Regions from separate parts of the Sporosarcina sp. GW1-11 genome, predicted to be linked through region 1. Evidence: riboswitches for the same ligand, from Rfam matches in the RefSeq annotation. Region 1 holds a riboswitch; each other region holds the start of a gene.
The links. Region 1 has a riboswitch for thiamine pyrophosphate ahead of thiM (hydroxyethylthiazole kinase). Riboswitches for the same ligand answer to the same signal wherever they lie in the genome.

Region 1 (10,000 bases):
TAGCCAACAGAATAGATATCCACCCATCCCTCCCTGCCCCTTTTAGTAACGACGGAATAATGGTTACATGATTTTTCAAACCAACCATTGTCATGGACAGGAAAATAACGTGTAAAACGCTTATAGATCCTGTTTTTTTCATATGAAAACCCTCTAACATTTTTAATATCATGTAGCCTTGACAAAAATGCCTAGAATTATACTTACTAGGCGATGGAATTGAAGGTAAGGATGCTATTTTCGTACAGCAGTGTTTACAACATTTCTCGCATACTAGTACAATAGAGTTTTAGTTTTTTGCAACTGGATTACTATAATGACAAAAAAACGCTGTACTCCAAATAGGAATACAGCGTTTTTTTGTCATTACATTAGTCACATGTCATATAACGCCAATAATTATTGCCTGGCACACCTGACAAATAAGCTAACCCTTCACTTTCCGCCAGATGTACAGTCTGCCACTCCTGATCATCGAGTGAAAGATAGATTTCATGATGAGGCGAGATATTATGATAGCCAACCAGATCTATATTGCCTTCCTGATCCAGACGTCCTGTTACTTCGTAGTGGATAGGGGGTGAAGCTGTCAGCGGATTGCCGACATCATGAGATATTGTAAAACGAATGTCTGTCGGCTTTGCGTCTAAGCGCTCGATTACAATATCATCTACTGAAGCATGGTCGTGGCGTTTATAGCGCTTTACATAATTCAAACCAATCGTTGGACCAGTTGCTTTTGTATACGTAAGCGAACTCTTTCCAGCCGTAAATTCACCTTGCATGTCAACGCGTGTCCGGAAACGTTCACTTTGCACATCAAAATTCCGATCATCTCCTGTAAAGTATGGGAACGGTGACATAAAGTTTGGATTTTTGATGATATCCTCTTTCAAAAATGTGGCGTAGCGAAACTTCCATCGTGCTACTTCTTTCGCTTTTTTGTGATCCGTAACAGGACGTAATAATTGATCACGGCGATTGACACGAACAGTGAATGTATAAATTTCTTCTGTCGGTTTGTTGTTAGTACTTGATGGTATAACAGCTTCAAATAGCGTGGCTGCAATCGATTTGCTAACATTCAATTTTCGATTACTGTCGATCAATGGACGAGTGGCAGTTACGCTGTAGGTGACAGAATCAGATACATCCATTTCGCGGTCGATGAAACGATTATCCTCCACGGTCTGTAGAAACTTACCGTCTCGATAAATATCAAATGTTTCTACTCCTTTGATGCGTTCCCAAGACAAAGCAATCTGCGAAGAAGCTACAATAACCGTAATGACTAAACGCTGTAACGGATGTTCGTCTTCTTTTACTTCTGTTAAAGCAGATGTTTGAATCACGATGACGTCCTTGACCTGCCCTCCATCGACACGTTCAATCGTATATTGGAAAGGTTGTCTAGTATCGAGCTCCCCATCGGTAAGTTTTGCCGCCGTACCTTCATATACTTGCTGTTTATTTTTATAGACTCGATAGTATTCCCCGCTATCTGTCCAGGCAAAAAATAATTCACCCAATGAATGTGTCATCCGTTGAATTTCGAATAAATCCTCCATTTTTCTATCCACTCCTTTTGGCTACTCCATATGAATCCTCTGTCATAACTTAAGGGATTATGTAATGTTGGACATATCATTACACTTTCCTCACTATGCGCAATCACTCAATTTCATACAATATATTCTTCTCTTTCCGGTATCGTTTTATCCTTTTAGATGTGTATGTTATAATTAGGCTGTCTAATTCATATTCACCACTAGGGGTGCCGTCATTCGGCTGAGATGTAATTATGCAAACCCTTGGAACCTGATCTAGTACATGCTAGCGGAGGGAAGTGGGTAGTTCGCGTACCCAACAGCCCATCTTTGTATGGGTTTTTTGTATATATACCTTTAAAGAAAGGAAGAGAAACATGCAACTGATTCAACAACTTAGAAAAGAACAACCGCTAATTCACTGCATTACAAATTTTGTCGTAGCCAACTTCCAAGCAAACGGACTATTAGCTCTTGGCGTTTCTCCGGTCATGGCGGATGCAATAGAAGAAGCAGAAGATATCGCGAATGTGGCGGCTTGTAGTGTCCTAAATATCGGCACTTTAAAACAACAAACGGTAGACGCGATGATTTTAGCAGGAAAAAGTGCGCGCGCAGCTGGAAAACCAGTCGTATTAGATCCCGTCGGCGCAGGAGCGACACCTTTCCGTAAAGCAAGTGCCTTACACGTATTAAAAGAAGTGGATGTGACTGTCATTCGCTGTAATGCTGGTGAGCTAGCCGCAATCGCTAACATTCCTTGGCATGCTAAAGGCGTGGATGCTGGCGAGGGTAACGCAGATATAGAAAAAATTGCAAAAGAGGTCGCACTCGAGCATAGATGTCTTGTAGCAGTATCCGGTGAAGTAGACATCGTTACGGACGGACACTCTACGCTAACCATTACAGGTGGTCACCCGATGATGACGAATATAACGGGTACAGGTTGCTTGCTTAGCTCTGTAGTAGGTGCATTCTTAACTGCAGGAATGGAAAAGCCGTTAGAAGCAACTGCAGAGGCACTTTCATTTTATAAACGAGTAGGCGAAGAAACAGCTAAAATTTCAACAGGGCCTGGTGATTTTGCTATGAATTTTTTAAATATACTACATACATTAGATCGTGAAACAAAAACGTTCTTAGTATAACTAACGCAAGGGGGTTTTTTCATTGACAGTAAAAGTGGCGCTAACCATCGCTGGTTCAGATAGTGGTGGTGGAGCAGGTATCCAAGCAGATTTAAAAACGTTTCAAGAGCTCGAAGTATTCGGTACATCAGCACTAACAGCAGTGACTGCACAAAATACGCAAGGCGTTCATGGGGTCTATCCTGTTGCCAAAGAAGGCGTCGTCGCACAAGTGCGGGCGGTATTAGATGACTTTGATGTGAAAGCGTGTAAGACAGGCATGCTATTCTCGGCAGAAATTATTACAGCGATTGCTACTGTGCTAAAAGAATATCCACCCATCCCACTCGTAATTGATCCTGTCATGATTGCCAAAGGTGGTCAATCATTGTTGCAACAAGAAGCGATTCAAGCGCTGAAGGATCACTTGATTCCTCTTGCTACGATTGTGACACCTAATATTCCGGAAGCTGAAGTGCTAACGGGGATGAAAATCGTTACAGATGAGGAGATCCAGCAAGCTGCACAAATAATTATTGGGTTAGGTGCAAAAGCAGTTGTCATGAAAGGCGGACACCGCAACGATGTACTAGAAGCAAAAGATTATTACGTCGATTGCGAAGGCCAGTCATTCACACTGACAACTCCTTGGATCCACACAAAGGATACACACGGGACTGGTTGCACATTCGCAGCAGCTTTGACAGGATTTTTAGCTAAAGGCTGCTCCCTTCCTGACGCAGTGGCTGAATCAAAACAATTCATCCAAGTCGCGATTGAAAACGGCCTGCGTATCGGCTCTGGACACGGACCTACGAATCATTGGGCTTATAGCAAGTTAAAGCAGGAGATGAACTGATGCGGAACACAGATGTACGAAACGCGATGAGTCTATATTTTATCATGGGTACACAAAATGTTGATACACGCGAACCGTTAGCTGTCTTAGAAGCAGCACTTCGTGGGGGTATTACTTGTTTTCAGTTACGCGAAAAAGGACTAGGTGCATTAGAAGGTGAAGCGTTGCTAAATTTTGCGAGAAAGTGCCAAGCCTTATGCAGACTGTACCGCGTGCCTTTTATCATCAATGACGATGTAGATCTGGCACTTGCACTTAATGCCGATGGTGTACATGTAGGGCAAGACGATGAGCAAGCTAGCCTCGTCCGTAAACGGATTGGTCCAGATAAGTGGCTTGGTGTCTCTACACATAACGTAGAGGAAGTACGTCTGGCAAAGTCGATCGGTGCTGATTACGTTGGACTCGGTCCAATTTATCCAACCACGTCAAAATTGGATGCATCCGCTGTTGTAGGACCTGTACTAATCGAAGAAATTCGTAGCGCATTTCCGTCGATGCCGCTCGTTGGGATTGGTGGCATTTCTATGGCGAACATTGAACCTGTTTTCCATGCAGGAGCTGATGGTATCGCGATTATTTCTTCAATCGCTTCAGCAGAACATCCTTTAAAAGCTACACAACTTTTTTCTGAAGAAATACAAACCCTATTAAAAAAGTAAATGAGGTACTTATGAATACACGTAAAATGATTTACATGACTATGTTTGTCGCGATTGCAGTAGCTGGTTCTGCTTTCGTCTCTTTCCCTGCTGGCATCGCTAAAGCCTATCCAATCCAGCATGCTGTAAACGTCATCGTCGCAATCGTCATGGGACCTGTTCCTGCAGTCATTGTAGCTTTTATGACTGGTCTCGTGCGCGTGCTCACTGGAACAGGTTCATTGCTCGCATTCCCAGGCGGTATGATTGGCGCGCTTTTAGCGGGTGTCTTCTATAAAGCATTTAAAAAGAATTGGAGTGCGGGGTTAGGCGAGATTATAGGCACAGGGTTGATTGCTCCATTATTCGCTGTTCCGTATGCGAAGATTTTAATGGGGACAACCGTAACGGCCTTCTTCTTTTTCCCGCCATTCTTAGTGTCAACAATAAGTGGTACGATCATCGGTCTACTACTCGCTCCCCGACTTTTGAAGTTAAAGATGTTTCAGAACTTGCGTTAAAGTTAGTTACATAAAACCATACAAAAATAGAGACTGGGACATGACTAGAAAATAGTCCGTTCCCCTGCGCTCCAAAAGGCACGCTTTCCGCGGGGCACGCTTGAGCCTCCTCGTCGCTGGAACCGTGCTCCTAACGCTGACGCTTTTACTCGCAAAAGCCGTTCTTCGTGACGGCTCTTCCTGCGGGGTCTCAACATTCGTGCTAGATCCCGCAGGAGTCGGCCTTTTTCCGCTCCGGTACACTCCGTATTTAAAAAAGATACGTTTATCAATAAGCAGTCAAAAGAAAAATGCGTGAAGGATAATTCGCCTTCACGCATTTTTCTTTTTGATTGTAGTAAACGGAAGTAGAAGATTCTATTCTGAGGTCGTCACCTGAAACGCTTGGAACGAAGTAAAATGATATACTTTTCACATACAAATTCCCTGTCGATTCCCCGGGAAATAACGCGGATTATTTCCCTGCTTGCTTGTAATAGCTTTGCATTTCTTCTGCTGGAACCATATTCCCGCCTGTTGCCCATACAAGATGAGTCGCTTGCGGAGAATTAGCTGACGGAAGAGCAGACTGTATCGCTTGCACCGGACCTATCATTCCCGCTAGCGCGGAAGGTTCTAACCAAATATCTTCACTGTCCGCTAGTTGTTTCAGTAGATTGAATAAGGTTTGGTCTTCGATTGTGTAACAACCTGCTAGCAATGGCTCCATCGTTTTTCCGACAAATGCAGAAGCTGTGCCGACTGCTAAACCGTCAGCTGCTGTTTTATTATCTAAACCGAAATCAGCTACGGACACTTGATCATGTAGCCCCGTCATCATACCGATCATCATGCACGGTGAATGCGTAGGTTCTGCGAACAAACAATGCACATGGTCACCAAATGCTAATTTTAATCCGAATGCCACGCCGCCTGGCCCTCCGCCTACTCCACAAGGTAAATAGACGAACAAAGGATGTTCTTCATCGACTCGTATTTGTTGCGCCTTTAGCTGATTCGCCACGCGTTCTCCAGCCACGGCATAGCCCATGAACAGATCTGTCGAATTTTCATCATCTATAAAATGACATGCGGGATCTGCATCCGCTTGCCGTCTGCCTTCTTCTACCGCTTTACTGTAATCCTCTTGATACTCAACGACTTGAACCCCTTTAGAACGCAGTAAATCTTTCTTCCATTGCTTGGCATCGGCAGACATATGAACCGTGACGTTAAATCCTAATTTTGCACTCATAATACCAATACTTAATCCTAAATTACCTGTCGAACCAACCGCAATCTTATGCTTTGAGAACAGCTCTTTAAACGCAGGTTCTGCAAACTGACTGTAGTCTTGTGTATCGTTGAGTAGCTGACTTTTAATCGCTAATGTTTCAGCATGTTTCAATACTTCGTAAATACCACCACGCGCTTTAATTGAGCCTGATATAGGCAAGGCATTGTCTTGTTTTAATAGGAGTTTTCCTGGAATGTTGATCGCGTACTCTTTCGCAAGCACTTTCTTCATTGCTGCAATAGATGTGATTGGCGATTCAATGATGCCGTGGTTTTCCAAAGTATCTGGAAATACTTTTACTAGATACGATGCAAATCGTTCCAACCGTTCACTAGCATCTGTTACATCTACTTTTGATAAGTTCGTCTTAGCCAACCCGGTCGTCATTGGCTCAACGGAAGGATTACGCCACAATACTTCATTCTTCTCCATAACAGCCTGTAATAAAGGTAGTTTGGCTATCCAATCACTTTGCGTCAGATGATTCATTCAATCGATCGCTCCTTATTAATTATTTAAACCAGCCTTTTTCTCGGAACATTGAAATCGCTTCAATTCGATTTCGAACACCTAATTTATCTAATATAGTTGAAACATAATTCCGCACAGTTCCAGGTGACAGAAATAATTCAGTTGCAATCTGTTTCGTCGTCTTACCTTCAGAAACTAACTTTAAAACTTCCGCTTCACGTTCAGTCAACGGATTCTTCTCTTCTTCTTTCATATCAAATGCCAAGTCGATTAGTTCTGGTGCGTAAATTCGTCCACCTTTAATAATGGAATGAATTGATCGAACGAGTTCTTCAATTGGATTATCCTTCAGTAAATAACCCCGTACCCCTGCATTACGCGCTCGCTCGAAATATCCTGCTCTTGCGAATGTTGTCAAAATAATAATTTTGCAATCCAAATCCTGTAACTCTTCCGCTGCATCCAAACCCGTTTTAATAGGCATTTCAATATCCATAATACAAATATCAGGTTCCAGATTTTTAACTAGATCCACAGCTTCCTGGCCATTTTTCGCCATACCGACAACTTCCATATCTTCTTCTAAATTCAATAACGACCCTAACGCACCGAGCATCATCCCTTGGTCTTCCGCTATTACAATGCGGATCATATAAATCACCCTTCCTTTATTTGCTTTAATACTGCAGGAACTGTTATTTTTAATTCCGTTCCTTCTTCATTAGCAATCCGTAACTTGCCATTTACAAACTCTAACCGCTCTTCCATACCGTCTAATCCGTTGCCTGGTAGATTGACTCCATTTTGCGCAATCCCAATGCCGTTATCTTTAACTTTAATAGTAAACTCTTTCGTTGTACGTCGAAACACGATACAACACCGCTCAGCATAACTATGTTTCACAACATTATTGATCGCTTCTTTCAAGCACATGACTAAGACGTTTTCTACAATCGGTGACATGTCTGGAAAGTTCGGATCTCCTTCTATTTCTAATTCGATTTCTGCTGCCTTGAGTAATTGCTGTACGCGAACTAATTCATCTTTCAACTTCACGCGGCGCATTCCACTGACTAAATCACGAACCTCTTTTAATGCAGTACTGGAGATTTGCCGAATATCTTGCAATTCTTCCATAGCCGCCTGTTTATCCCTCTCGATTAAACGAACAGCTAAATCGCTTTTCAAGCCAATCATTGATAACTTTTGACCAAGTGTATCATGAAGATCCCTCGCAATTCGTTCACGCTCTTGAATGATCGTCAACTCTGAAATTCGCTTTCTAGCAACTTCCAACTGATCTTGAAGCCGTTCGCGTTTCTGTCTGTTATATAAGTTAAACGGCAGTAGGACGACTCCAATAATAGAAATGATAATAAAATGAATTTGTGGTAAAAACAACTCAATTTCAATAAAGAATCCTGCGACGACAGCCCCGATTAAAATAGCAATATGTAAACCATATATAATGAAAAAGCCAACTGGGTTTCGAATATTCCCGATAAAGAAAGCAATAAAAATAGATAAATATACATAACCAAATAACAACGTCATTAAAACAGTTATAACAATTTCAAAACTAATCCACATATACATAAGCCCACTCTGAGATTTAGTGGAGAAGTAATAGGATAGGAAAAAGAATACTAGAAGAATAATACCAATCATTAAATCGAACGGTGATGCACTCCGTAGAATATAGAAAAAAGGTAGTATACAAAACACAACCCATGCGTAAATACTAAGCCATGGATTTTTTGGAAAAATACTGTACCAACTGCTCATCGCCACTCATCGCCACCTTCTGTCATTTCATTGTAACAAATATCTCACATTTCATATACTGAAGCTATTTACACAAAATAAAAAGGCGGAGAAGGAAGACCCTCTCACGCCTGTTTATTGTAATGTTGTACGTTTTGGTTTTAAATCAATCGACAATTTCTTTTTCATTGCGGATTGCTTCGCTTCTTTAAATGTAATGAACTTTTTGTTTGTCGGATCATACAAGCGATAACGTAATGATTCTAGACTTGTTTTCAGCGTAATCGTTGTTGCCTTGTGCAATGGTGGTGTTAACTCATGTGCCATTTCAAGGTTGTAGTTCGGTACACGTGGTGCTAAGTGATGCACGTGGTGGAAACCGATATTACCTGTTGCCCATTGCAGAACACGTGGTAATTTATAGTATGAGCTACCTTCGACAGCCGCTTTAACATAATCCCAATCCGTTTCTTCTTCAAAGTATGAATCTTCGAATGTGTGTTGAATGTAGAACAACCAAATTCCAAGTGCAGCTGCTGTGAACATCATCGTTCCTTGGATTAGCAAGAATGCTTTCCAACCAACCAATACAACTAGTACACTATATAATACAACTAAGATGATATTGATAAGATACGTATTCATACGTTCTTTTTTACGTGCATCTTTACGGTTGAAACGACCTGAGATTAATACTAAATACAAAGGTCCAAATCCAAACAATACTAGGGGACTACGATAGAAGCGATAACCTAATTGCGTTAACTTCGAAGCATTTTGATATTCTTCAACTGTCATTACCCAAATGTCTCCAACACCGCGTTTGTCTAAATTTGAACTAGACGCGTGGTGGATTGAGTGCTCTCTTTTCCACTTTTCATAAGGGAATAATGTCAGGACGCCAGTAATTGTTCCAACAATGTTATTTGCTTTTTTATTGCGGAAGAATGAACCGTGCGTGCAGTCGTGAAAGATGATGAAAGTACGGACTACAAAGAATGCAGCCACTATGGACAAGCCAACTGTCAACATGATAGAAATTTCCATGCTTTGATACGCTAAGAACCATAAAATGAAAACAGGCGGTATTGTATTCACCAACTGAAAAATACTTTTCTTTAAGTCAGACTTCGCAAAAGGGGCAACGTCTTTGTGCAGTTGCTTCGTTTTCTCTTTACTCATGTTTGAATTTCCCTCCTAGTGGGTTTGCTAATACATTAAGAATACCTCGCAGCCATCTATAGGGGTAGATGTAGATGTCATGACTTTGATATGACAAATGTCACACTAGCCATCATATCTATGACAGTATATGAAAAAACGTCCCCTTTTGATAGGATGCGCTTTGATAGTAGACATTTTTTAAAACAGCAATGTAATTTGCGTTATTCAATCTTTCACGGTACATTTTTTAAGCTTCGTTCAAAATATAAATGATATAGAAAGGATGTTAGTCGTGCGTGAATTATCTCTACGTTTATTGTTTACTTGGTTGATCTGTATACTCTTGACAGGCTTTTTTGCGTTTCTTGCCAGAACCATTCATTTACATACTATTACTAGTTTTGATGATCCGATTATTGATTTTGTACAAGGTACAGAAACTCCTTGGCTAACGACGATTATGAAAGCTTTTACAACAATTGGTTCGACAACTATCGTCGCATTGCTAACCGTTTTCACGTTAGCTTTTCTACTATGGAAAAAAAATCGTGCACAAGCTATTTTATTAGTTTCAGTTTTGGCTGGAACGGGTATTTTAAATCAAGTGCTGAAATTCATTTTCAAAAGAGA
Region 2 (10,000 bases), on a different contig from region 1:
GCCCGCACATTACTCGTCGATTCTACTCCACCGATTACAGCCGCGCGTGCACCCCATATCGCTGCATCCATTTCATGTGCACGACGACTACCGAATTCCATGACGATATCATCTTTCACTACCTGTTTAATACGGCTCGCTTTCGTGCTGATCAATGTCTGGTAATTCACGATATTAAGTAAAGCTGTTTCAATTAATTGCGCTTCAATAAGATTCGCTTCAATTCGAATAATCGGTTCATTAGCAAATACTAATTCCCCTTCCTTCATTGAATAGACGTCTCCTGTAAAACGGACGTCTTTCAAATAATCCAGGAAGTCGTCAGCGAATCCAAGTTCTTCTCGCAAATAAGTCAAGTCGCTTTCAGTGAATGAAAATTCCTGTAAGTATTTTAATACATGCTCTAGGCCTGCAAAAACTGCATAGCCATTGCCGAATGGGATTTTTCTAAAATACACTTCAAACACAGCTTTCCTTTCATGTATCCCATCTGCCCAGTAAGATTCCGCCATATTTATTTGGTAAAGGTCTGTGTGTAGTGCTAAGCTGTCGTCTCGATATAATGAGGTCATAGTCGTCTCCTTCTTCCGCTACAATAATGGTTTCATTATACACTATTTCCCCTTTCTCTCCGCAAAGTAACCATCTTCTGCGTCTGTTAAACAGGAAACTTTTATTATTAGCACCTCATAGATAGATAAAGGCGTGATGATAGAGAGTTTAATTTTACCTAGTCACTTTTACTTTCTTTATATCAGCAATCACCCACCACAATATAAGTTGCTTTAACTGGACCGTGCACACCGATGACTAAATTCATTTCGATGTCAGCGGAGTTGCTCGGACCTGTGATGAAGTTGATGCAGGAAGGCACTTGTTCGCCGTTGTCGAGTTTTTCACGGATTAAATCAGCTGCTTGTGTAATTCTTGGTACGAGGGTACTTTTAGGGATGATTGCAATATAATGTGTCGGTAGCAAACTGACAGAGCGTCCTTTGTCTGCGCTGCTGAATAATACGACAGTACCTGATTCCGCAAGTGTCAAATCACTGAATGTGATACCAACATTCGCTTGCTCAGCCCGTTCGATATTCTCATCACCAAGTGTCGCGTCCCAACTGTTCACTTCTATCTCTTCAGATGGCCACTTCATTTCAATTAAATTAGACAAGCCAAATTCTTCAAAGCGTGGATCTCTCCAAAGCGATAACGGCCCGCCACCATATAACTTGACTGTTTCGTTCAGCGCATTCGGCAAATTAGAAAGTGTTGTCTCAACTACATCCGTATGAATCTGTTGACATTGTTTACGAAGTACATCAAGTAATTCCTCTGCAGAAGCATCTTTAAGTACCGCGCGTTGTGGTTGATGCTTCCATACTGGTTTCTCAACTCGCACTTTCGGTTCTCTACCTAGTCGCGTTGCAATTTCTGCTAGAAAACGTTCACGGTTTTGAATTGTTCCTGCCATGTTTATTTACCCTCTTTCTGATCATAGAACCAATCGCGGAAGCGCGTGTTGCCCACTGCAGGAAACTCTCGCAAGTCCGTCCATTCTTTTAATGGACCGGGTCCTTTTGAAATTCGGTTATTTTTCGTCAATGGCTTCATTGCAGTAGATGCCACTTTCGCTCCCATCGAATATAGCGGATTAGATGAAGCACCGATTCCAAATGCTTTCATAGCAAGTTTTTCTGAAATAGGCGAACGCCCCTCCTCTTCCACGATGACTCGTCGATGCTGATGAAGTAATTCATGAAGTGGAATTTTCACTGGGCAAGCATCAGTACAAGCTCCACATAATGTGGAGGCAAAAGGTAATTCTTTGAAATCATCATAACCACCGAGTAAAGGAGATAGTACTGCACCAATCGGCCCTGAATAAATCGAGCCATACGAGTGACCACCGATATGACGATACACCGGACAAACATTGACGCATGCTGCACAACGAATACATTGCAACACGGATTGGAATTCAGTACCTAGAATTTCTGAGCGTCCATTATCGACAATGACTAAATGAAAATCTTCCGGTCCATCTGCATCTCCATCATCTCTCGGTCCCGTTAGTGCCGTAACATAACTTGTCAACTTCTGTCCGACCGCACTGCGTGTCAATAAACTGACTAACACTTCAAACTCCTCAAATGAAGGAACGATACGTTCCATGCCCATTACCGTAATCTGCGTTTTTGGCAGAGCAGATACTAGACGCGCATTTCCTTCATTCGTTACAAGAGTAATAGAACCTGTTTCCGCGATGGCGAAGTTGCAGCCAGTGATACCGATATCCGCTGTAAGAAATTCCTGTCTCAGTTTTTCACGTGCATGTAATGCCAATTCCTCAGGTTCCGATGTGTTCTTATAATCGAGTTTCTCGGCGAATACCGTACGGATTTGTTCTCGGTTTTTATGAAGTGCAGGAGCTACGATATGCGATGGTGGATCGTGATCATCTACTTGTAGAATGTACTCTCCTAAATCTGTCTCGATGACTTCACAACCTGCTTCTTCTAATACCGTATTCAGATTAATTTCCTCTGTCACCATCGATTTCGATTTAACAACTTTCTTACCTTCTTTTTTCACTATGACGTCACGAACGTAAGCGCTTGCATCTTCTGCCGTTTTAGCAAAGAATACGTGACCTCCACGCTGCGCTACGTTTTCACTCAGTTGGTATAAATAGTAGTCTAGGTTTTCTAGTACATGCTGACGAATTTCTTCACCATGTGAGCGCCACTCTTCCCAGCTTCCGAGTTCTTCAGCAGCATCCAGTCGACGACCGTGCAATCTCTCCTGTGCACTTGCCACCGCTTTACGCATAAAGTCATCGGAAATATTGTCCTTTGTACGCTCATTGAAGTTTTTCGCGCTAAATTTCATCGACATAAATGTTCACCCCATTTCTATTCGTAGCTATTCAGTACTTGCGCTATGTGCATGACGCGAATCGACTTGTCTGTTCGCTCCGCGCGACCGCCGATATTCATGAGACATCCGCAGTCAGCTCCGATTAAATAATCCGCTTCCGTTTCCATCGCACTGTTTACTTTCTCGTCTACCATCTGTTCCGAAATATCGCCCATTTTAACAGAAAATGTCCCACCGAATCCACAGCAATTATGACCGTTCGGTAATGGAATCATTTCTAAACCTTCGACTTGAGCGAGTAATTTCTTTGGTTGTTCTTTCGCACCCAGTAATCTTGTCATATGGCATGACGGATGATAGGTTGCTTTTCCCGTTAGTTTTGCACCTACATTCTCGATCTCTAACACGTCTACTAAAAACTGCGTGAACTCATACGTTTTATCCGCAAGTTTCTGCGCTCTGTCACTCCACTGTAAATCATCCTTGAATACTTCAGGATACAATTTGAACATCGTTGCGCAAGACCCTGAAGGTGTGACAACATATTCTGCATGTTCAAATGTCTTAATCATGTTTTTCATCGCAGACTTCGAACTTTCTACGTAGCCGCTATTATAAGCCGGCTGACCGCAACATACTTGCCCTTTAGGAAACGACAGTTCACACCCTTGTCGCTCTAACACTTCTACCATGTCTTTTCCCACATCCGCATAAAACATATCGACTAAGCATGTGATAAATAAACTAACTTTCATATTCACTCACCTCTTTAAAAGAATTCAAGCCACTTCTATTGTTCGTCCATAAGCAGGGAGTACAGTTTTCTCAGTAGTCAAATACATTTGTATAGGATTCACCGCTACTACTTCATTAATCTTTATCGGCTTAACTTGTTTGTATTCGCGGTCGTCGTCCACTCCTGTCTTGTGAAATCATTATAATCTATAATTGTCTGCCATGCGCATTCTATATATTTATTTGAAACAAAAAACTAGAAAGAGCAAAGTCTAGCTAGCTCTTTCTAGTTTACTTAGTAATGAATACTCTCAACGAACTTACATTTCTTACATTCTCGATGAGTTGTTGATTCTGTAAATCGGTGAATACAATTAGCTTGTAACTGCTTTAAACGCAATTCCAATTGACGCAAATTTTGACGTGTTAAAGCAATGTCATACACTAACGAATTCGCCGTTGTCATATGACTCACTCCTTATTCAGAGATAGATTTTCGCACCAGATTTCTTAAATTCATTTGCTTTCCTTTGCAAACCTTGTTCAATTTCTAGCTTTTCTTCCAAGCTATTTTCATCTGCATACTTTCTTATATCGTGTGAAATTCGCATACTACAGAATTTAGGTCCGCACATAGAACAAAAGTGAGCCACTTTCGCTCCTTCAGCTGGTAAGGTTTCGTCATGATATTCCATGGCACGCTCAGGATCCAAGCTCAAATTGAATTGATCTTGCCAACGGAATTCAAAGCGCGCTTTAGATAAAGCATCATCACGTTTTTGCGCATTCGGATGGCCTTTCGCTAAATCCGCTGCATGCGCTGCAATTTTATACGTAATGACACCTTCGCGAACATCTTCTTTATTCGGTAAGCCAAGGTGTTCTTTTGGCGTCACATAACAAAGCATCGCCGTACCAAACCAACCAATCATCGCTGCCCCAATTGCAGACGTAATATGATCATAGGCAGGAGCAATATCTGTCGTTAACGGTCCTAATGTATAGAATGGAGCTTCTTGACATATCTCTAGTTGCTTATCCATATTTTCTTTAATCAAATGCATCGGAACGTGGCCTGGCCCTTCAACCATCACTTGGACATCATGCTTCCAAGCAATTTTCGTCAGCTCGCCAAGCGTTTCAAGTTCTGCAAATTGAGCTTCGTCATTGGCATCTGCAATTGAACCCGGACGTAAACCATCTCCTAAAGAAAAAGCAATATCGTACTGTTTCATAATTTCACAGATTTCCTCAAAATGCATATAAAGGAAACTTTCTTTGTGATTTAACATGCACCATTGCGCCATAATTGAACCGCCGCGCGACACGATGCCCGTCATACGATTCACGGTCATAGGAATATAACGCAATAACACACCCGCATGAATCGTGAAATAACTAACACCTTGTTCTGCTTGCTCGATTAATGTATCTCGAAATACTTCCCAGGACAGATCTTCCACCCGACCATTTACTTTTTCAAGTGCTTGATAAAGCGGCACAGTTCCAACAGGTACAGGCGAGTTACGAATAATCCATTCACGTGTCGTATGAATATTTTTTCCTGTAGATAGATCCATAATACTATCTGCACCCCAACGTGTAGCCCATGTCATCTTCTCAACCTCTTCAGTAATTGATGAAGACACTGCTGAGTTGCCGATATTGGCATTAATCTTAACATGGAACTTGCTTCCGATAATCATCGGTTCCGCTTCTGGATGATTGATATTGCTAGGGATAATTGCCCGTCCTCTAGCGACTTCATCGCGAACTAGCTCTGGGTCTACCGCTTCACGAATTGCGATAAATTCCATCTCAGGTGTAATGATCCCTTGTCGGGCATAGTGCATTTGTGTTACATTACGTCCTTTTTTCGCACGTAATGGTTTGCGTTTTAACAATGGAAATTGCTGAGCATTGTTCATTTGTTCCGACGTACGAAAACCGTTATCTTGTGGCTTCACTTCACGTCCTTCGTATTCTTCCACATCATTCCGCTCAAGAATCCATGTTTTTTTAATCGCGGGAAGTCCCTTTTTTATATTTATTTCATATTCAGCATCTGTGTACTTTCCACTTGTATCATAGATTCGAACAGGTTCATTTGGAAATTCACCTCGTTCTGTCACAGTCGGTGATAAGGCGATTTCACGCATTGGGACAAGGATATCGGGACGGCTACCTTGCACATACACTTTTTTACTTGCCGGAAAACACGTATGAATCTGAATTTCTTCTGTTGCTTTTTTCATTTTGTCATCGTCTCCTTTTTGAGGGTAGACCATGACTACATACAAGTAGAGGGAATCGACGAAAAAAAGACCAGTTCCATCGTAATGGACCTGGTCTTCAAAAACGCACAAATAAGCACGTCGATTGTAAGATAAAACTTCCCCACGCTGGTACGAGCCAGATCAGGTCCAAAGAGTTCGGAATGCATGCGGTTCATTTCATTCCATCTCAGTCCAGTTTAGCTGGACACCCCTAGTTATGATTATTGAATTGTCGAACATTTCCAGTTTAGCATAGACTTCTACATTGTCAACCAATTATCTTTGAACTATTTTCCAATTGAAGCAACTGTTCCTTTATTTCTTTTCCATCCCGGTACCCCGACAAGCTTCCATCTTTTCCAACGACTCGATGACAGGGAATCACTAGGAGAAGCGGATTTTTCCCGATGGCCGAAGCGACCGCTCGAACAGCAGATCGTTTGCCTATTTTATTAGCAATGATTGAATAACTGACCGTGTCTCCATAAGGTATTTCTTGAAGCGCGTTCCATACTTCAAGTTGAAATGGCGTGCCCTGTTGATCCATCCGTATATCTTTAAAGTCTGTCTGTACACCGGATAAGTATTTAGCAATTTCATTTGCATAAGTTGCTAATTCACTAGCATTTTCCACTATTTCTACTTTAACGAATTTCTCGTAACACCAGTCGGTCAAATATTGTTCGCTACTGTCAGACAATCCTACGTAACACAGACCTTGTTCAGTAGCCGCCAGCGTTACTTGCCATTTTACAAATTGAAACTTGGTCCAATACACCAATTCCCTCAAACCCTTTCAGTCAGCCGAATAACTTTAAACCAACAGCCCCTACGATAATTAACGATAAAAAGAAGATGCGCTTGACGCTAGCGGATTCTTTAAAAATGATTATCCCCATTACTACCGCACCCGCTGCACCAAAGCCTGTCCAAATCGCATAAGCTGTACTCATTTGAATTTCACGCATAGCAAGGGAAAGAAAAACAAAGCCGAAACTAAAGATGCCCACAATGAGAAATAATCGTGTCATCGAGCGCTTTTGTAAATAATAATTGATACTCATGACACCAAAAATCTCTCCTAGACTGGCAATCGCCAAGTAGACCCAAGCCATGATTAATCGCCTCCTTGCTGATCTGCTTCATCCGTTGTCATCTTAATACCAACAACCCCTATTACAATCAACGCGATAAATGACAAAGTGATCCACGTAAAGTCCGCTTTGAAAACGAATATATCGACTACTAAAATCGCAGCAGCTCCTGATCCTGTAAATACAGCATAAACAGTTCCTGAAGGGAGCTTCTCACACGCTTTAATGATGAAGTAAAAACTAAAAATAATTGCTACGGTCGTACCAGTCCATTGTAAAAAAGTCTCCGAGTAACGTAATCCAACTACCCAAAAGATCTCTACAAGCGCTGCTAAAGCGACATAACCCCAAGCCAATGCGCTCGTCCCCTTTCAACTTTCAACCTACTTTTTAGTATAGCAAATTTTTTAGTTGAACGAAAAATGAACCTCCTATCTAGGAGAGAAGCTTGCATCTACTATGTCTGAATGATAGAATGATTTTGTCACTAGTATTTCTTATATTTCGAATATTCTTATCGAGAGAGACGGAGGGATAGGCCCAAAGATGTCTCAGCAACCAGCCGGATCGGCATGGTGCTAATTCCAAGGGTGAACACTCACCTTGAAGATGAGAATACGACAAACAAACTTGTATGTTCGAGGGCCTATTCGAAATGAAGAGGTCTTTTTTTATTTTTCTAAAGGGGATGAATGTTGATGACAAACAACGGATTAGAAACAAGATTAGTACAATTAGGAAATAATTCAGATAAGAGAACTGGTGCGATCAATACCCCTATTTACTTATCAACTGCTTATCATCATGATGGCCTTGGAAAATCTACTGGATACGATTACACACGCACAAAAAATCCGACACGCTCCGTTCTAGAAGAAGGAATCGCTAATCTAGAGTCCGGTGATCAAGGGTTTGCTTGTAGCTCTGGAATGGCAGCGATTCAGCTAATTCTATCTCTGTTCAAAACAGGCGATGAAATACTTGCGCCTGAAGATTTGTATGGTGGAACTTATCGTTTGTTCAATCAATATGAGCAAATGTATCAGATTACGACACGCTACTTATCATTTGAAGATGTCACGGAAGTGGAACAGGCAATTACAGAGCGCACAAAAGCGATATTCTTGGAAACACCTACGAATCCACTGATGTTGAATATCAATATTTCAATCTATGCTGAGCTCGCAAAAAAGCACAACTTACTGCTAGTTGTCGATAATACATTTTTAACGCCCTATTTCCAGCGTCCGATTGAAGAAGGTGCAGATATCGTCATCCACAGCGCAACAAAATATATCGGTGGACATAATGACGTACTTGCTGGTCTAGTTGTCGCAAAAGGAGAGGAACTTTGCGAGCGTTTGTTTACGAAGCATAACGCAATTGGCGCAACACTTTCACCACTTGATTCATGGCTCGTTGTCCGAGGACTAAAAACATTACACTTACGCATGAAACAACATGATGCCAATGCCAAAGCGATGGTTGCCTATTTGGAAGAAGAACCTTTAATCGTGGACGTGCTATATGCAGGAATCGGTGGTATGGTATCTTTCCGTGTACAAAATAGCGAATGGGTTGGTCCTTTCCTAGAAAATATGCAACTTATTTCATTCGCAGAGAGTCTTGGCGGAGTGGAAAGTTTCATCACGTACCCAACGACACAAACACATATGGATATTCCAATCGAAGAGCGGAATCGTCGCGGTGTCGATGATCGTCTACTACGTTTTTCAGTAGGCGTTGAAGATATTGAAGATTTAATCGCTGATGTTAAACAAGCACTTTATGCTGCAAAAGAAGCGGTGGAAGGCGTAAAAGTTCAATAATGTCGGATGAAAATAAAACAGCCCGAACAATCAGTTTCATACTGACTGTTTAGGCTGTTTTTTGACGTTCCATTAAAATTTCCGCTCAGCATACTAAAAAAACAATTTATTGTTCATAATACTTTAATGTTAAATTGTATACTATAATATGAAGGTATGAATTAAATTGGAGGCGATTTTGTTGAAACGATTAGAAAACAAAGTAGCAGTTGTAACGGGTGCTGGCTCTGGACTCGGACGTGAAATTGCAGAATTATATGCACGTGAAGGGGCAAAAGTTGTCATCGCGGATATGAATATGGAGGGTGCAGAAGAAACCGTCAAGACAATCAAAGCCGCTGGAGGAGAAGCACTTGCAGTAAAAACAAACGTAACTGCGGAAGATGACGTTCAAAACATGATCGATACAGCAGTTGGGCAATTTGGAACGCTCGATATTCTTGTCAATAATGCAGGTATTATAGACAATATGTATTCAGCAGCAACGATTACCGATGACGTATGGGACAAAGTATTAGCTATTAATACAACAGGTGTAATGCGTGCGACGCGTAAAGCTTTATCGATTTTCGAAGAGAAAAAGGCGGGTGTCATTGTTAATATGGCATCAATCTCCGCAGTAACTGGAGGACGTGGAGGGCTAGCCTACACAGCCTCTAAACACGCAGTTGCAGGCATGACAAAAAATGTTGCTTCTCACTATGGTCCATTAAACATTCGTTGTAATGCAATTGCTCCGGCGGCAGTACCAACAAATATCACGAATAATTTAACACAACCTGATGAGTTTGGCATGAAGCAAGCACTTAGAGGAGTCAACATGATGAGCCGCCCAGGTACAACAGAAGAAATCGCAAACATTGCGTTATTCTTAGCATCTGACGAATCATCCTATGTTAATGGTGTAATTATGGAAGCTGATAACGGTTGGTCCGCATACTAAAATTGAAGTTACATTGTAAACAAAAGGTCTGGAAATCTATAAGATTTCCAGACCTTTTTCAAGAGATTAATGAGCTTGTTCCCACTTTTTCTTTTTACTTGAGCAAACAACTGCTGCCGGAGCTGCAATGAATGCTAGTGCCGCAATGCCCGCTAACATACCTGTCATCTCTTGGCTTCCTATAGAAAATCCTGCTGCTGCACCGAATCCGATTCCTGCCATAATTGCCAACACTACTACTTTATA
Region 3 (10,000 bases), on a different contig from region 1:
AAATCATGGGAATTACAATTGTTTGGTTTCGGAAAGATTTACGTATACATGATCATCCAGCCTTAGTCGAAGCGGCAGCACATGGAGAAGTGCTGCCGGTTTTCATTTTGCCTGAAACCGTTCACGCGGCATCAGATTGGTGGGTGCATCATAGCTTGGTAGAATTACAAAAAAAGTTTGAACAGCAACAAATTCAATTTGTCGTTAGGAAAGGTCCACCGGTTGAGCAACTTCTGAAGATCCAGCAGGAAAGCGGTGCTGATCAACTCGTATTCAATGAATTGTATGATCCAGAAAGCCGGAAACAGGAGAAGGAACTGACAGCCACCTTAGAAAAAATCAATGTGCAAGTTCGCTCATTTCAAGGTACTTTACTCGTACCACCCGATGCCATTTTCAATAAAAGTGGGCAACCGTATAAAGTGTTCACCCCTTTTTGGAAGCAACTCCGACAAGAACCGATTGCACAACCACTTCTTGCACCAGAAAAACTTACTCCATCTTCCTTGCGACTAGCTTCATTACCACCGGAAGAATGGGGCTTATTATCACCCCTTTCTTGGCATGAAAAGTTTCAATGGCAGCCCGGTGAAACAGCTGCAATCGAGTGTTGGCAAATGTTCCGTAACGGAGGATTCTCCGACTATAAAGAAGGCCGAGATCTTCCTGCGCAGCCAAATGTTTCTCGTTTATCCCCGTATGTAGCGACGGGTAATATAAGCGTGCGTTCCATTTGGTATAGCGCGCTTGCAACCGATTGGATTGAGGATGAGCAAATTGAAGCCTTTTTACGGCAGTTGGCGTGGCGGGATTTTGCCCATTATCAGTTGCTGTATTTCCCCCACATGCTAGAAAAACCTGTACGTCCAGAATTTGAAAAGTTTCCATGGCAATCGTCAGCAGAAAATGTACATGCATGGAAAACAGGACAAACCGGCTATCCGTTAGTTGATGCGGATATGCGGGAATTATGGGAAACGGGCTATATGCATAATCGTGTGCGGATGATAGCCGCTTCATTTTTAATTAAACATTTATTAACGGATTGGCGAGAAGGAATGAAGTGGTTTGAAGAGACGTTAGTAGATTGGGATAGTGCGAACAATGCGATGGGCTGGCAATGGGTAGCGGGAAGTGGATTTGATGCGTCTCCTTATTTCAGGATTTTTAACCCGATTGTACAAGGAGAGAAATTTGATGGAGCAGCAATCTACGTAAAGAAATGGGTGCCTGAGTTAAGAAATCTGCCGGGAAAATATATTTTCCAGCCAGCAGAAGCGCCTGCAAGTGTATTACAGTCTGCAGGTGTAGAGATAGGAACTACCTATCCGGCACCTATTGTCGACCACAGAGCTGCCCGCGAACGTGCGCTGGCAGCATACGATACGTGTAAAAAAGGTTAAATCTCATCAATGGAATCTAGCATCTGGAAATGTTGTAAAGTAGCAAGATGATATGGACGGGTAGTTCATGTGATTCGTAGGGGAGACAGGCACGGAGAAGTATCAAATCTGTAATGTTTGTAGTGTAGGAAGGTGTCAAAATGAACAGTAATAAAATTATGCAAGGTGTTTGGATTGGTCTTGTGACAGGCATTATCTTAGCTTTATTTTTAAAATCCGTACAGGCAGTTATGGGTTATAAAGTATATACACTGCTGTTGAACGTGGATTATATCCCCATCGTTAAAAACTATCAATTTCCAGAAGTAATCGAAGTATCTTTTCACTTAATTGTCTCCGTGATCCTATGTATAGTCCTCTTGCTACTACTGGATAAAAACACTGATTTCATAAGGAATCGTGTCATATACTTTTCTTTTCTCATCAACACAGCAATCGGTCTTTTATTGTATCCAACCACAACATTTTCTAGTCGCACGCCTAGCTTTTCAGACGCGGTATCGTTGTTTTGGTGGATCGTAGGGCATGCATTATACGGCTTACTAGTGGGTATAATGTTAAAGAGAACTATAGGTAGGAAGAGATAGTCATTTCTGGTATATGCTTCATGGTGGTTGTATATTTGAGTAACGAATAACATCGTACAGGGTGTATACAATCTGCGTGCGTTAAAAAAGCCAATGCACAGTCGTATCAGCGCCATATGCATTCGATGTCTTATAAAGGAAGTGAGTTCTAGATGTTTTTAGCATGGAGCGAAATTAAACGAAATAAACTACGATTTTTATTAATTACATCGATACTATTGCTTGTCTCATTTTTAGTGTTTTTCTTATCAGGTCTTGCAAATGGATTGGCAAGTATGAACAGGGAAGCTGTAGACAATTGGGACGCAGATGCAATTGTACTGACGGAAGAATCGGATAAAAGTCTCTATCAATCGTCATTGGATAAAGACCTGGCGGATGAACTAGGAGCGAAAGAGACTGCGGTCGTTAGTCAAATGGGTTCCATTGCTAATAATGGCGATGCTAAGAAGAATGTCTTATTGTTTGGTATCAATAAGGAGGAGTTCATCACTCCTAAAGTAAGTGAAGGGGATCCGACGTTTTATGTGCAAAACGGTGTTGTCGCATCAGATGCGCTAAAAGATGATGGCTTTAAGATTGGCGATACATTGGAATTATCTTCTAGCGATACAAAACTGACGATTGTCGGTTTCACAGAGAAGGCCCGTTTTAACGCAGCATCTATTTTGTATATGAAGTTAAATGATCTCCAGAAGATTAAGTTCGGGGAGTCATATGAAATGAATAAAGATATGGTCAACGCCATTATCATTAAAGATTCTAAGTGGAACGAGCTAGATATCCCGAAAGATACAGAAATCATCAAAGCAGAAACATTCATCGAAAACTTGCCAGGCTATACTGAGCAAAATCTAACGGTCACGTACATGATCTATTTCTTGTTCGTAATTTCCGCTGCAATTGTAGCAATTTTCCTGTACGTTTTGACAGTGCAAAAAATCAGCATGTTCGGATTAATGAAAGCGCAAGGGATTTCTAGCAGTTACTTAGCTAAATCGGTTGTAGCCCAGACATTTATCCTTGCATTGATTGGTGTCGTGCTAGGTTTCGGATTGACGTTGCTTGCGGGTAGCTTCTTGCCAAGTGCAGTGCCTGTTCAATTCGATTTGACGGCTATGCTTATTTATGGGCTTGTATTAATCGCGGTGTCGATTGCCGGAGCAGTTATTTCCGTCTGGACAATCATTCGAATTGATCCGCTAGAAGCGATAGGAGGGTAAGCGATGGTACTGGAACTACGAAATGCGAAGAAGACTTTCGGAGAAGGTAATACATTAGTTGAAGCGTTAAAAGAGACGAACTTTTTAGTTGAACGAGGCGAATTAGTTGCCGTCATCGGACCTTCTGGCTCAGGAAAAAGTACGTTCTTGACAGTCGCGGGCGGTTTGCAGTCACCGAGTGAAGGTCAAGTCATGATCAATGGCAAAGAGTTGTCACAACTCAATGAAAAGCAACGTTCAAAAATTCGTCTGCAGGAGATTGGCTTCATTTTGCAGGCATCGAACCTCGTGCCGTTCTTGACCGTCGATCAACAACTGGAATTGCTCAATAAAGTAAAGAAAAACAATATGTCTCCTGTTGAAAAGAAGCAACTTTATGAGGATCTTGGGATTACGAAGTTGCATAAGAAATATCCATCCGATTTGTCGGGAGGTGAGCGCCAACGTGTGGCAATTGCTAAAGCGCTCTTCAGTAACTCTTCCATCATCTTAGCTGACGAGCCAACTGCTTCACTCGATTCGGATCGAGCGTTTGAAGTTATGGAGTTGTTGCAGCACGAAACCAAATCGAAGCAAACAGCAACGATTGTCGTGACGCATGATACTCGACTGATGAAGTATTTTGATAAAGTGTATAAAATGACGGATGGTGTATTGGAACTCGATACAACAATTTACGAATAACAAAGAACGATCTAAGGAGATGTGGACCATGTCTCCTTAGATCGTTCTTTTTTGTACTCATAGATTGTATGGACGTGCTCATAGATCTAGGCTGTACGCTCATAGCCTTAGGCCCCGCGCTCATAGCCCTGGGCTTCGCGCTCATAGCCTTGGATTCCGTGCTCATAGCCTTGGGTTTCGCGCTCATAGAAATGATCCCCGCGCTCATAGACTTAGTAATCAGCCAAGCAAGCCAGCCACAATTTTCCGGGCTTGCGAAACATCTTTCGTTCCGTGCACGAGCATTCGACCATCCCGGAACAATACTAATCGATGATCGTGATATTCGCAGGACACTAAATATGGATTGTGTACTAAGTTCGTTACTGTACCTCGGATTGAATCGGCATATGGTGCTAACTCGACTTGACGGCTTTTCGGCCATGTTAGTTGTACTGTATCACGTCCACATAACAAGGCTGTTCGAACGACTTCACTTGCTGATAAAAATGGATACGTCGGCTTATCTGAACAACTTGGACAGCTTGATTTTTTCATACTGTGCACATCAATCGCAGCACGTTCACCCGACCACAAATCCACAGACTCTAAGCGGGGTTGCATCTCCGCGCCTGTCATATGTTTTAGTAACTCAGCCACTTGACGAGCAGCGGTAGTCACGACAATCGGGCTGATGACGCCGACTGTATCGCAAGTGAGCGATTGTGGAGGTAATACTTCGAGAAGGCAATGAAGGCAAGGCTGTCCTTCAGCGACTCCGATAGGGAACGTCAAGCCGTAGCTCCCAACACACGCTCCCATGAAAAATGGAATCTGTAGTTGAAGTGCTGCATCATTTGCCAGTAGTCGCGTCTCAATATTATCCGTTCCATCCAACACAAACTGATGACCTTCAAATAATTCCAAGACATTTTCCGGTGTCACATCCGCTACAATCCCGCGAATTTTCACATCACTATTGATTGCCCGTAAACGTTTTTCAGCAGCGATTGCTTTCGGTAATTGATCGACTACATCTTGCTCGCTATACAGTTGCTGTCTGTGTAAATTCGTCCACTCCAAAATATCGCGATCGACAATAGTTAATTCACCGACACCTGCACGTACAAGCATTTCAGCCCCAGATGAACCGAGAGCCCCCGCGCCAAGTACGAACACTTTAGCGTCACGAATCCGTTGCTGACCCATTGAACCAATTGGCGAAAATAACTCCTGACGTGAATATTTTCCGATCAATTTGGCACAAGCCCTTCTAGCGGACTGCTTGCAACCGCGTAGTCTCTAACAGGCATGCGTCCCGCTTTATAGCCGAGTCTTCCTGCTTCGATTGCTAGTTTCATCGCTTCAGCCATTTTCACTGGATCAGCAGCTTCGGATACAGCTGTATTTAGTAGAACGCCATCTGCTCCAAGCTCCATTGCGTATGCGGCATCTTTTGGTGAGCCGATTCCTGCATCCACAATAACGGGTACTTTTGATTGTTCAATAATAAGTGATAAATTTAAAGGGTTCAAAATACCTCTGCCTGAACCAATAGGAGCTGCACCTGGCATGATTGCATGAACACCTAATTCACATAGCTTTCTTGCAAGTACGACATCATCTGACGTATACGGTAGAACGATAAAACCTTCTTCTAGCAACATTTCGGAAGCGCGTAAAGTCTCTACTGGATCCGGCAATAACGAATGGCTGCAGCCAATAATTTCAACCTTTACCATGTCACATAATCCCGAAGCTTTTGCCAATTTCGCAATATGCACTGCTTCCTCTGCCGTGCTCGCGCCTGCTGTATTTGGCAATAATGTATAGCGATCTAAGTCCAATTGCTCCAAGAAATTCGGCTGTGATGGTTCGAAAATATTCATGCGTCGAACTGCGAAAGTTAGAATATTAGCTTCTGAAACCGCAACGGCTCTCTTTTGCGCTTCAAATGAAGGGTATTTGCCCGTACCTAATAGTAATCGTGATGAGAATTTCTTATCTGCAATTTGTAACATATTCATCCGCCTCCAACAAAATGTATGATTTCAATTTGGTCTCTGTCCATAATCGGTGCATCGTAGCGTTCTTTTTGTAAAATTTCTTTATTCTTTTCTACAATCAAAATTCGATCGCCAAGCTCTAAATGTTCAAGCAATTGTTGTACCGTTTCTACTTCAGGAAGGACTGCATACGATTTCCCATTCAAATTAATCATCTTTACCATTGAAAATCTCTCCATTTCTACTATACTTTTTCACTTCATCTACCGCATTCGGATGACTTAACGGGGATAAAATCGCCGCACCTGCAACACCACATTTTTCAAGTGTGGTTAGATGTTCGGGCTGTATTCCTCCGATTGCATAGACAGGAATTGTACAAGTTGAAGCTATTTCAAACAGCTCACCCGTGCCGCGTGGAGCCAAACCTTCCTTCGACCGGGTCGCATAAACATGTCCATAGAGTAACCAACTTGCGCCGTCCGCTTCCGCTTGTAGCGCTTCTTCCAATGAATGGACCGAGCACCCAAACTTCAATGAAGGGAAGGCCACTTGTGCGTCTGCAACGGACATGCCGTAGCCAGTGAGTTGAGTCTTTTTAATAGACAGTTTGTTCGCTACTTCTGGCCGCGCGTGGATGATTAACTTATCAAGCGGAAATTGAGAATCCGTAAGACGTAACACTAAATCTACCAATTGTTCATCGGTCTTGGACTTTTCACGTAAGATAAATGCATCGAAAAAGGGTGCTGTTTGCTGTAATTTCAGTAGCAATTCATCCACTGAATGACGATCATCCGTAACACCGATTAATTTCATTCATCTATTCAACTCCAATAGAAAAACCACTTTCCTGAATCGGAAAGTGGTGGATGTGTCGATAAGTATACATAGCTACAGAGCGACTTGCCACTTCCCTCCGCAGGTACGAACCTGATCAGGTAATAAGGGTTTCAGAGCCACACTCTTTTCTCAGTCCTTGTAAAGGATTCCCCTAATGGTCAAAATATTTTATTTTCACAAACTAGCATAGCATGTACTGGGTAAAATGGAAAGGTATGAGTATTCATTTTATGGATTTTACACGAGTAGCAACGCATCTAGATCTAGAATTTCTATAGTTTTCGAACCCGACTGTCGAATCCATCCTTGCTCTTCAAAAAACGTTAATTTCCGGCTAATTGTTTCAGGTGTTGTGCCAAGGTGGGACGCTAGATCTTTTCGGCTCATTGGTAGCTGGACAATCATTTGTCGCTGTTGCTCTGATAAGTCTGCTATATACAAGGCGATTCGTGTGTCGGCTGTTTCCATTGCGATTCGCGCGGCACGTTGCTCGGTATCCGCAAGTCGTGTAGAAAACTCCGCAAGCATTCTCAATGAAATGGAAGGGTGATCTTGCAAAAGTTGCTGCATCTGATCACGCTGAATCACACATAACTCCACAGGCTCCAAAGTTTCTGCGTATGCATCATGAGGTTTAGCATCGAATAGGGAAAGCTCACCGGTAAAATCACCTGGCTCCAAGATGCGGACAAGTTGTTCCTTACCATTTTCCGACAGTCGGTATATTTTGATTCGTCCTTTGTGTAAAATATATAAGCCTTTTGAAACGTCACCATCTGAATATATTATCTCGCCGCGTGGATGTGTAGCGCTATGAGCGAGTCCAACGATGTAATTCATCTGCTCCTTGTCTAAATGATTGAACAGGGGAACGAGTGAGACGCAGGGGCGATAATGTTCTTTGTTAAGACGTGATTGTTGATTCATTCGCTAACACCTTTCTTTCGTTCCGATTAAGCGGTTTATTACTAGTATAGCGTATGAGGCGAATGGCGTTGAGTATGACTAGCAGCACACTCATTTCGTGAATGAGCATACCGGATGCTAAAAAGACTTTTTCGAGCAAGACACCGAGCAATAGGAAAATGACAGTTCCAACCGCAAAGAATGTATTTTGCTTCATATTGCGGACAGTTGCTTTAGAAAGAGCGTATGCATGGGAGAACTGATCGAGTCGATCGGCCATCAAGACGATATCCGCAGTTTCCATTGATATATCAGTACCGCCTTCTCCCATAGCGAGCCCGATGTCTGCTGTTGCAATTGCAGGTGCATCATTGATTCCATCACCCGCCATGGCGACGCGATGACCTTGTGCTTTAAGGCGTTGAACGGCGGCCACTTTATCTTCGGGTAATAATTCTGCGTGGACAGCATCTAAGCCGAGTTGTTCACCTACAAGGTTGGCTGTATGTTTATTGTCTCCAGTCAACATAATCATTTGCTTAATACCGTTATGCCGAAGTTTAGTCAACGCTTCCACAGCTTCTGGACGAATTTGGTCAGCGATTGAAATGATACCGACAATTTTGTCTGCGATACTGACGAATACGGCTGTGTTTCCTACTTTTTCACGCTCTGTAGCATAGTCTTCTATTTCTGGATGAATCGCAATATGGCGAGCAGCCATTAATTTTCGATTGCCAATCGCAAGCTTATTTCCTTCTATAGTAGCGACGATTCCATTGCCTTTGACGACTTCCACGTCTTCTGGTTGATTGGTTAAAGGAATGGCTCGTTTCTTTGCCTCTTTGACAATTGTTTGACCTAGGTGATGTTCTGAAACTATTTCAGCTTCTGCAGTGATTCGCAGTAATTCTTCTTCTCCTATATTCCATCCATGAATATCTGTCACTTCAGGGCGTCCTCTTGTAAGTGTTCCTGTTTTATCGAAGACGACTGTATCGATTTTTGCTAGCTGTTCCATTACATCGCCGCCTTTAATCAAGACGCCGTGGCGGGCACCGTTTCCAATCCCAGCTACAATTGATACAGGAGCGGAGATCACTAGTGCGCCAGGACACGCGATGACGAGGAAAGTAAGTGTCATTTCAATATTTCGAGTAAAAAGATAGACGAGAACAGACAATATCACAATGGAAGGTGTGTAGATATTGGCAAAGCGTTCAAGGAATTTTTCTGTTTTGGATTTGGATTCTTGTGCTTCTTCGACTAATTCAATAATACGTGAGAAGGTTGTATCATCCCCGACACGAGCTGCAATTACTTCGATATAGCCGTGATCGACAATTGTTCCGCTAAACACTTGATCTTCAAGAGTTTTCGAAGCGGGAACGGATTCACCTGTAATGGCTGCTTCATTTAGCGTAGCATTTCCAGAAATAATAGCCCCATCAATCGGAACTTTTTCACCGGATCGAATGCTTACGCGATCACCGATTTCAACCTCGTCAACAGATACCATTACGGCTTCACCATCACGTATAATTCGAGCTTCCAAAGGTGCTAAATCAATCAAAGCTTTAAGTGAAGAACGTGTCTTTTCCATTGTCCGAATTTCTAGCATCGCACCGAATAAAAACAAGAATGTAACAGCAGCGGATTCTACATATTCACCAATGAATAATGCACCGACAACTGCAATTGTTACGAGTAATTCGATGCTAAATGCTTTCATTCGTATAGCTTTCCACGCTTTGATCGCAATGGGCGTTCCAGCAATGAACGTCGAGGCGATTAGTGTAACTTGACGCGCGTCATGCCAACCGACGACGTGCAGAACGATTGCGAGAGTTAAAAGTATAAACGCAGTAGCTGTAATGCGTACGGTTTGTTTTGCATTCATCTTCGTTTCCCTCCTCGTTATGAAACTTTTCGATTGAGCACAGGGTAGCCGAGTTTTTCAACCAACTGTTGTAATTCTTCGGCAGCTACGACGGAATCATCAAATTGGACGCGAATTTTATTTGAATGAAATAATACTTTTACTTGTTGAACCCCATTTGCACGTCCTAATGCACCTTCAATTTTTTTAACACATGATGGGCAGCTAAATGGTTCCATCAAAAATACGACCTTTTTCATTGATCTCATCCTTTTGTTTGTATTTGTTACTGTAATTATAAGGAGAATTTGTACAATTCACCTTGATGTGCGTCAAGTTTCACGAATCAGGACTTTTTCTTCTAGCTAAATTGCATTATACTAAGAAGGTAGTACGACATTTACGAATAGAGGAGAATCGTTCGGATGAAATTAACCTATTCTGGTAAAACGAAAGACGTCTATCAATTAGAGGATGGACATGTGCTATT

Region 2: another riboswitch for thiamine pyrophosphate. It lies ahead of thiC (phosphomethylpyrimidine synthase ThiC); the one in region 1 lies ahead of thiM (hydroxyethylthiazole kinase).
Region 3: another riboswitch for thiamine pyrophosphate. It lies ahead of ORD22_RS12800 (thiamine phosphate synthase); the one in region 1 lies ahead of thiM (hydroxyethylthiazole kinase).

The regions. Positions count from the first base shown of each region.
Region 1 is NZ_JAPMIW010000003.1:59,141-69,140, reverse strand. Features, by position in the region: gene ORD22_RS03430 (GerAB/ArcD/ProY family transporter) at 1-142, opposite strand, end outside; gene ORD22_RS03425 (DUF3238 domain-containing protein) at 372-1,568, opposite strand; TPP riboswitch at 1,761-1,862, shown strand; gene thiM (hydroxyethylthiazole kinase) at 1,925-2,695, shown strand; gene thiD (bifunctional hydroxymethylpyrimidine kinase/phosphomethylpyrimidine kinase) at 2,718-3,533, shown strand; gene thiE (thiamine phosphate synthase) at 3,533-4,195, shown strand; gene thiW (energy coupling factor transporter S component ThiW) at 4,207-4,695, shown strand; gene dsdA (D-serine ammonia-lyase) at 5,150-6,460, opposite strand; gene ORD22_RS03395 (response regulator) at 6,483-7,094, opposite strand; gene ORD22_RS03390 (sensor histidine kinase) at 7,100-8,227, opposite strand; gene desA (Delta(5) desaturase DesA) at 8,342-9,388, opposite strand; gene ORD22_RS03380 (phosphatase PAP2 family protein) at 9,663-10,000, shown strand, end outside.
Region 2 is NZ_JAPMIW010000011.1:74,595-84,594, reverse strand. Features, by position in the region: gene ORD22_RS08895 (nicotinate phosphoribosyltransferase) at 1-572, opposite strand, end outside; gene ORD22_RS08890 (LutC/YkgG family protein) at 755-1,471, opposite strand; gene ORD22_RS08885 (LutB/LldF family L-lactate oxidation iron-sulfur protein) at 1,474-2,895, opposite strand; gene ORD22_RS08880 ((Fe-S)-binding protein) at 2,913-3,632, opposite strand; gene ORD22_RS08875 (hypothetical protein) at 3,908-4,078, opposite strand; gene thiC (phosphomethylpyrimidine synthase ThiC) at 4,095-5,867, opposite strand; TPP riboswitch at 5,990-6,111, opposite strand; gene ORD22_RS08865 (methylated-DNA--[protein]-cysteine S-methyltransferase) at 6,157-6,666, opposite strand; gene ORD22_RS08860 (DMT family transporter) at 6,689-7,003, opposite strand; gene ORD22_RS08855 (DMT family transporter) at 7,006-7,338, opposite strand; SAM riboswitch class I at 7,494-7,598, shown strand; gene ORD22_RS08850 (methionine biosynthesis PLP-dependent protein) at 7,681-8,811, shown strand; gene ORD22_RS08845 (glucose 1-dehydrogenase) at 8,993-9,754, shown strand; gene ORD22_RS08840 (hypothetical protein) at 9,821-10,000, opposite strand, start outside.
Region 3 is NZ_JAPMIW010000024.1:3,710-13,709, reverse strand. Features, by position in the region: gene ORD22_RS12835 (cryptochrome/photolyase family protein) at 6-1,403, shown strand; gene ORD22_RS12830 (hypothetical protein) at 1,544-1,990, shown strand; gene ORD22_RS12825 (ABC transporter permease) at 2,143-3,213, shown strand; gene ORD22_RS12820 (ABC transporter ATP-binding protein) at 3,217-3,897, shown strand; gene ORD22_RS12815 (ThiF family adenylyltransferase) at 4,117-5,133, opposite strand; gene ORD22_RS12810 (thiazole synthase) at 5,130-5,903, opposite strand; gene thiS (sulfur carrier protein ThiS) at 5,900-6,106, opposite strand; gene ORD22_RS12800 (thiamine phosphate synthase) at 6,090-6,701, opposite strand; TPP riboswitch at 6,780-6,888, opposite strand; gene ORD22_RS12795 (Crp/Fnr family transcriptional regulator) at 6,963-7,652, opposite strand; gene ORD22_RS12790 (heavy metal translocating P-type ATPase) at 7,630-9,531, opposite strand; gene ORD22_RS12785 (heavy-metal-associated domain-containing protein) at 9,549-9,770, opposite strand; gene ORD22_RS12780 (phosphoribosylaminoimidazolesuccinocarboxamide synthase) at 9,936-10,000, shown strand, end outside.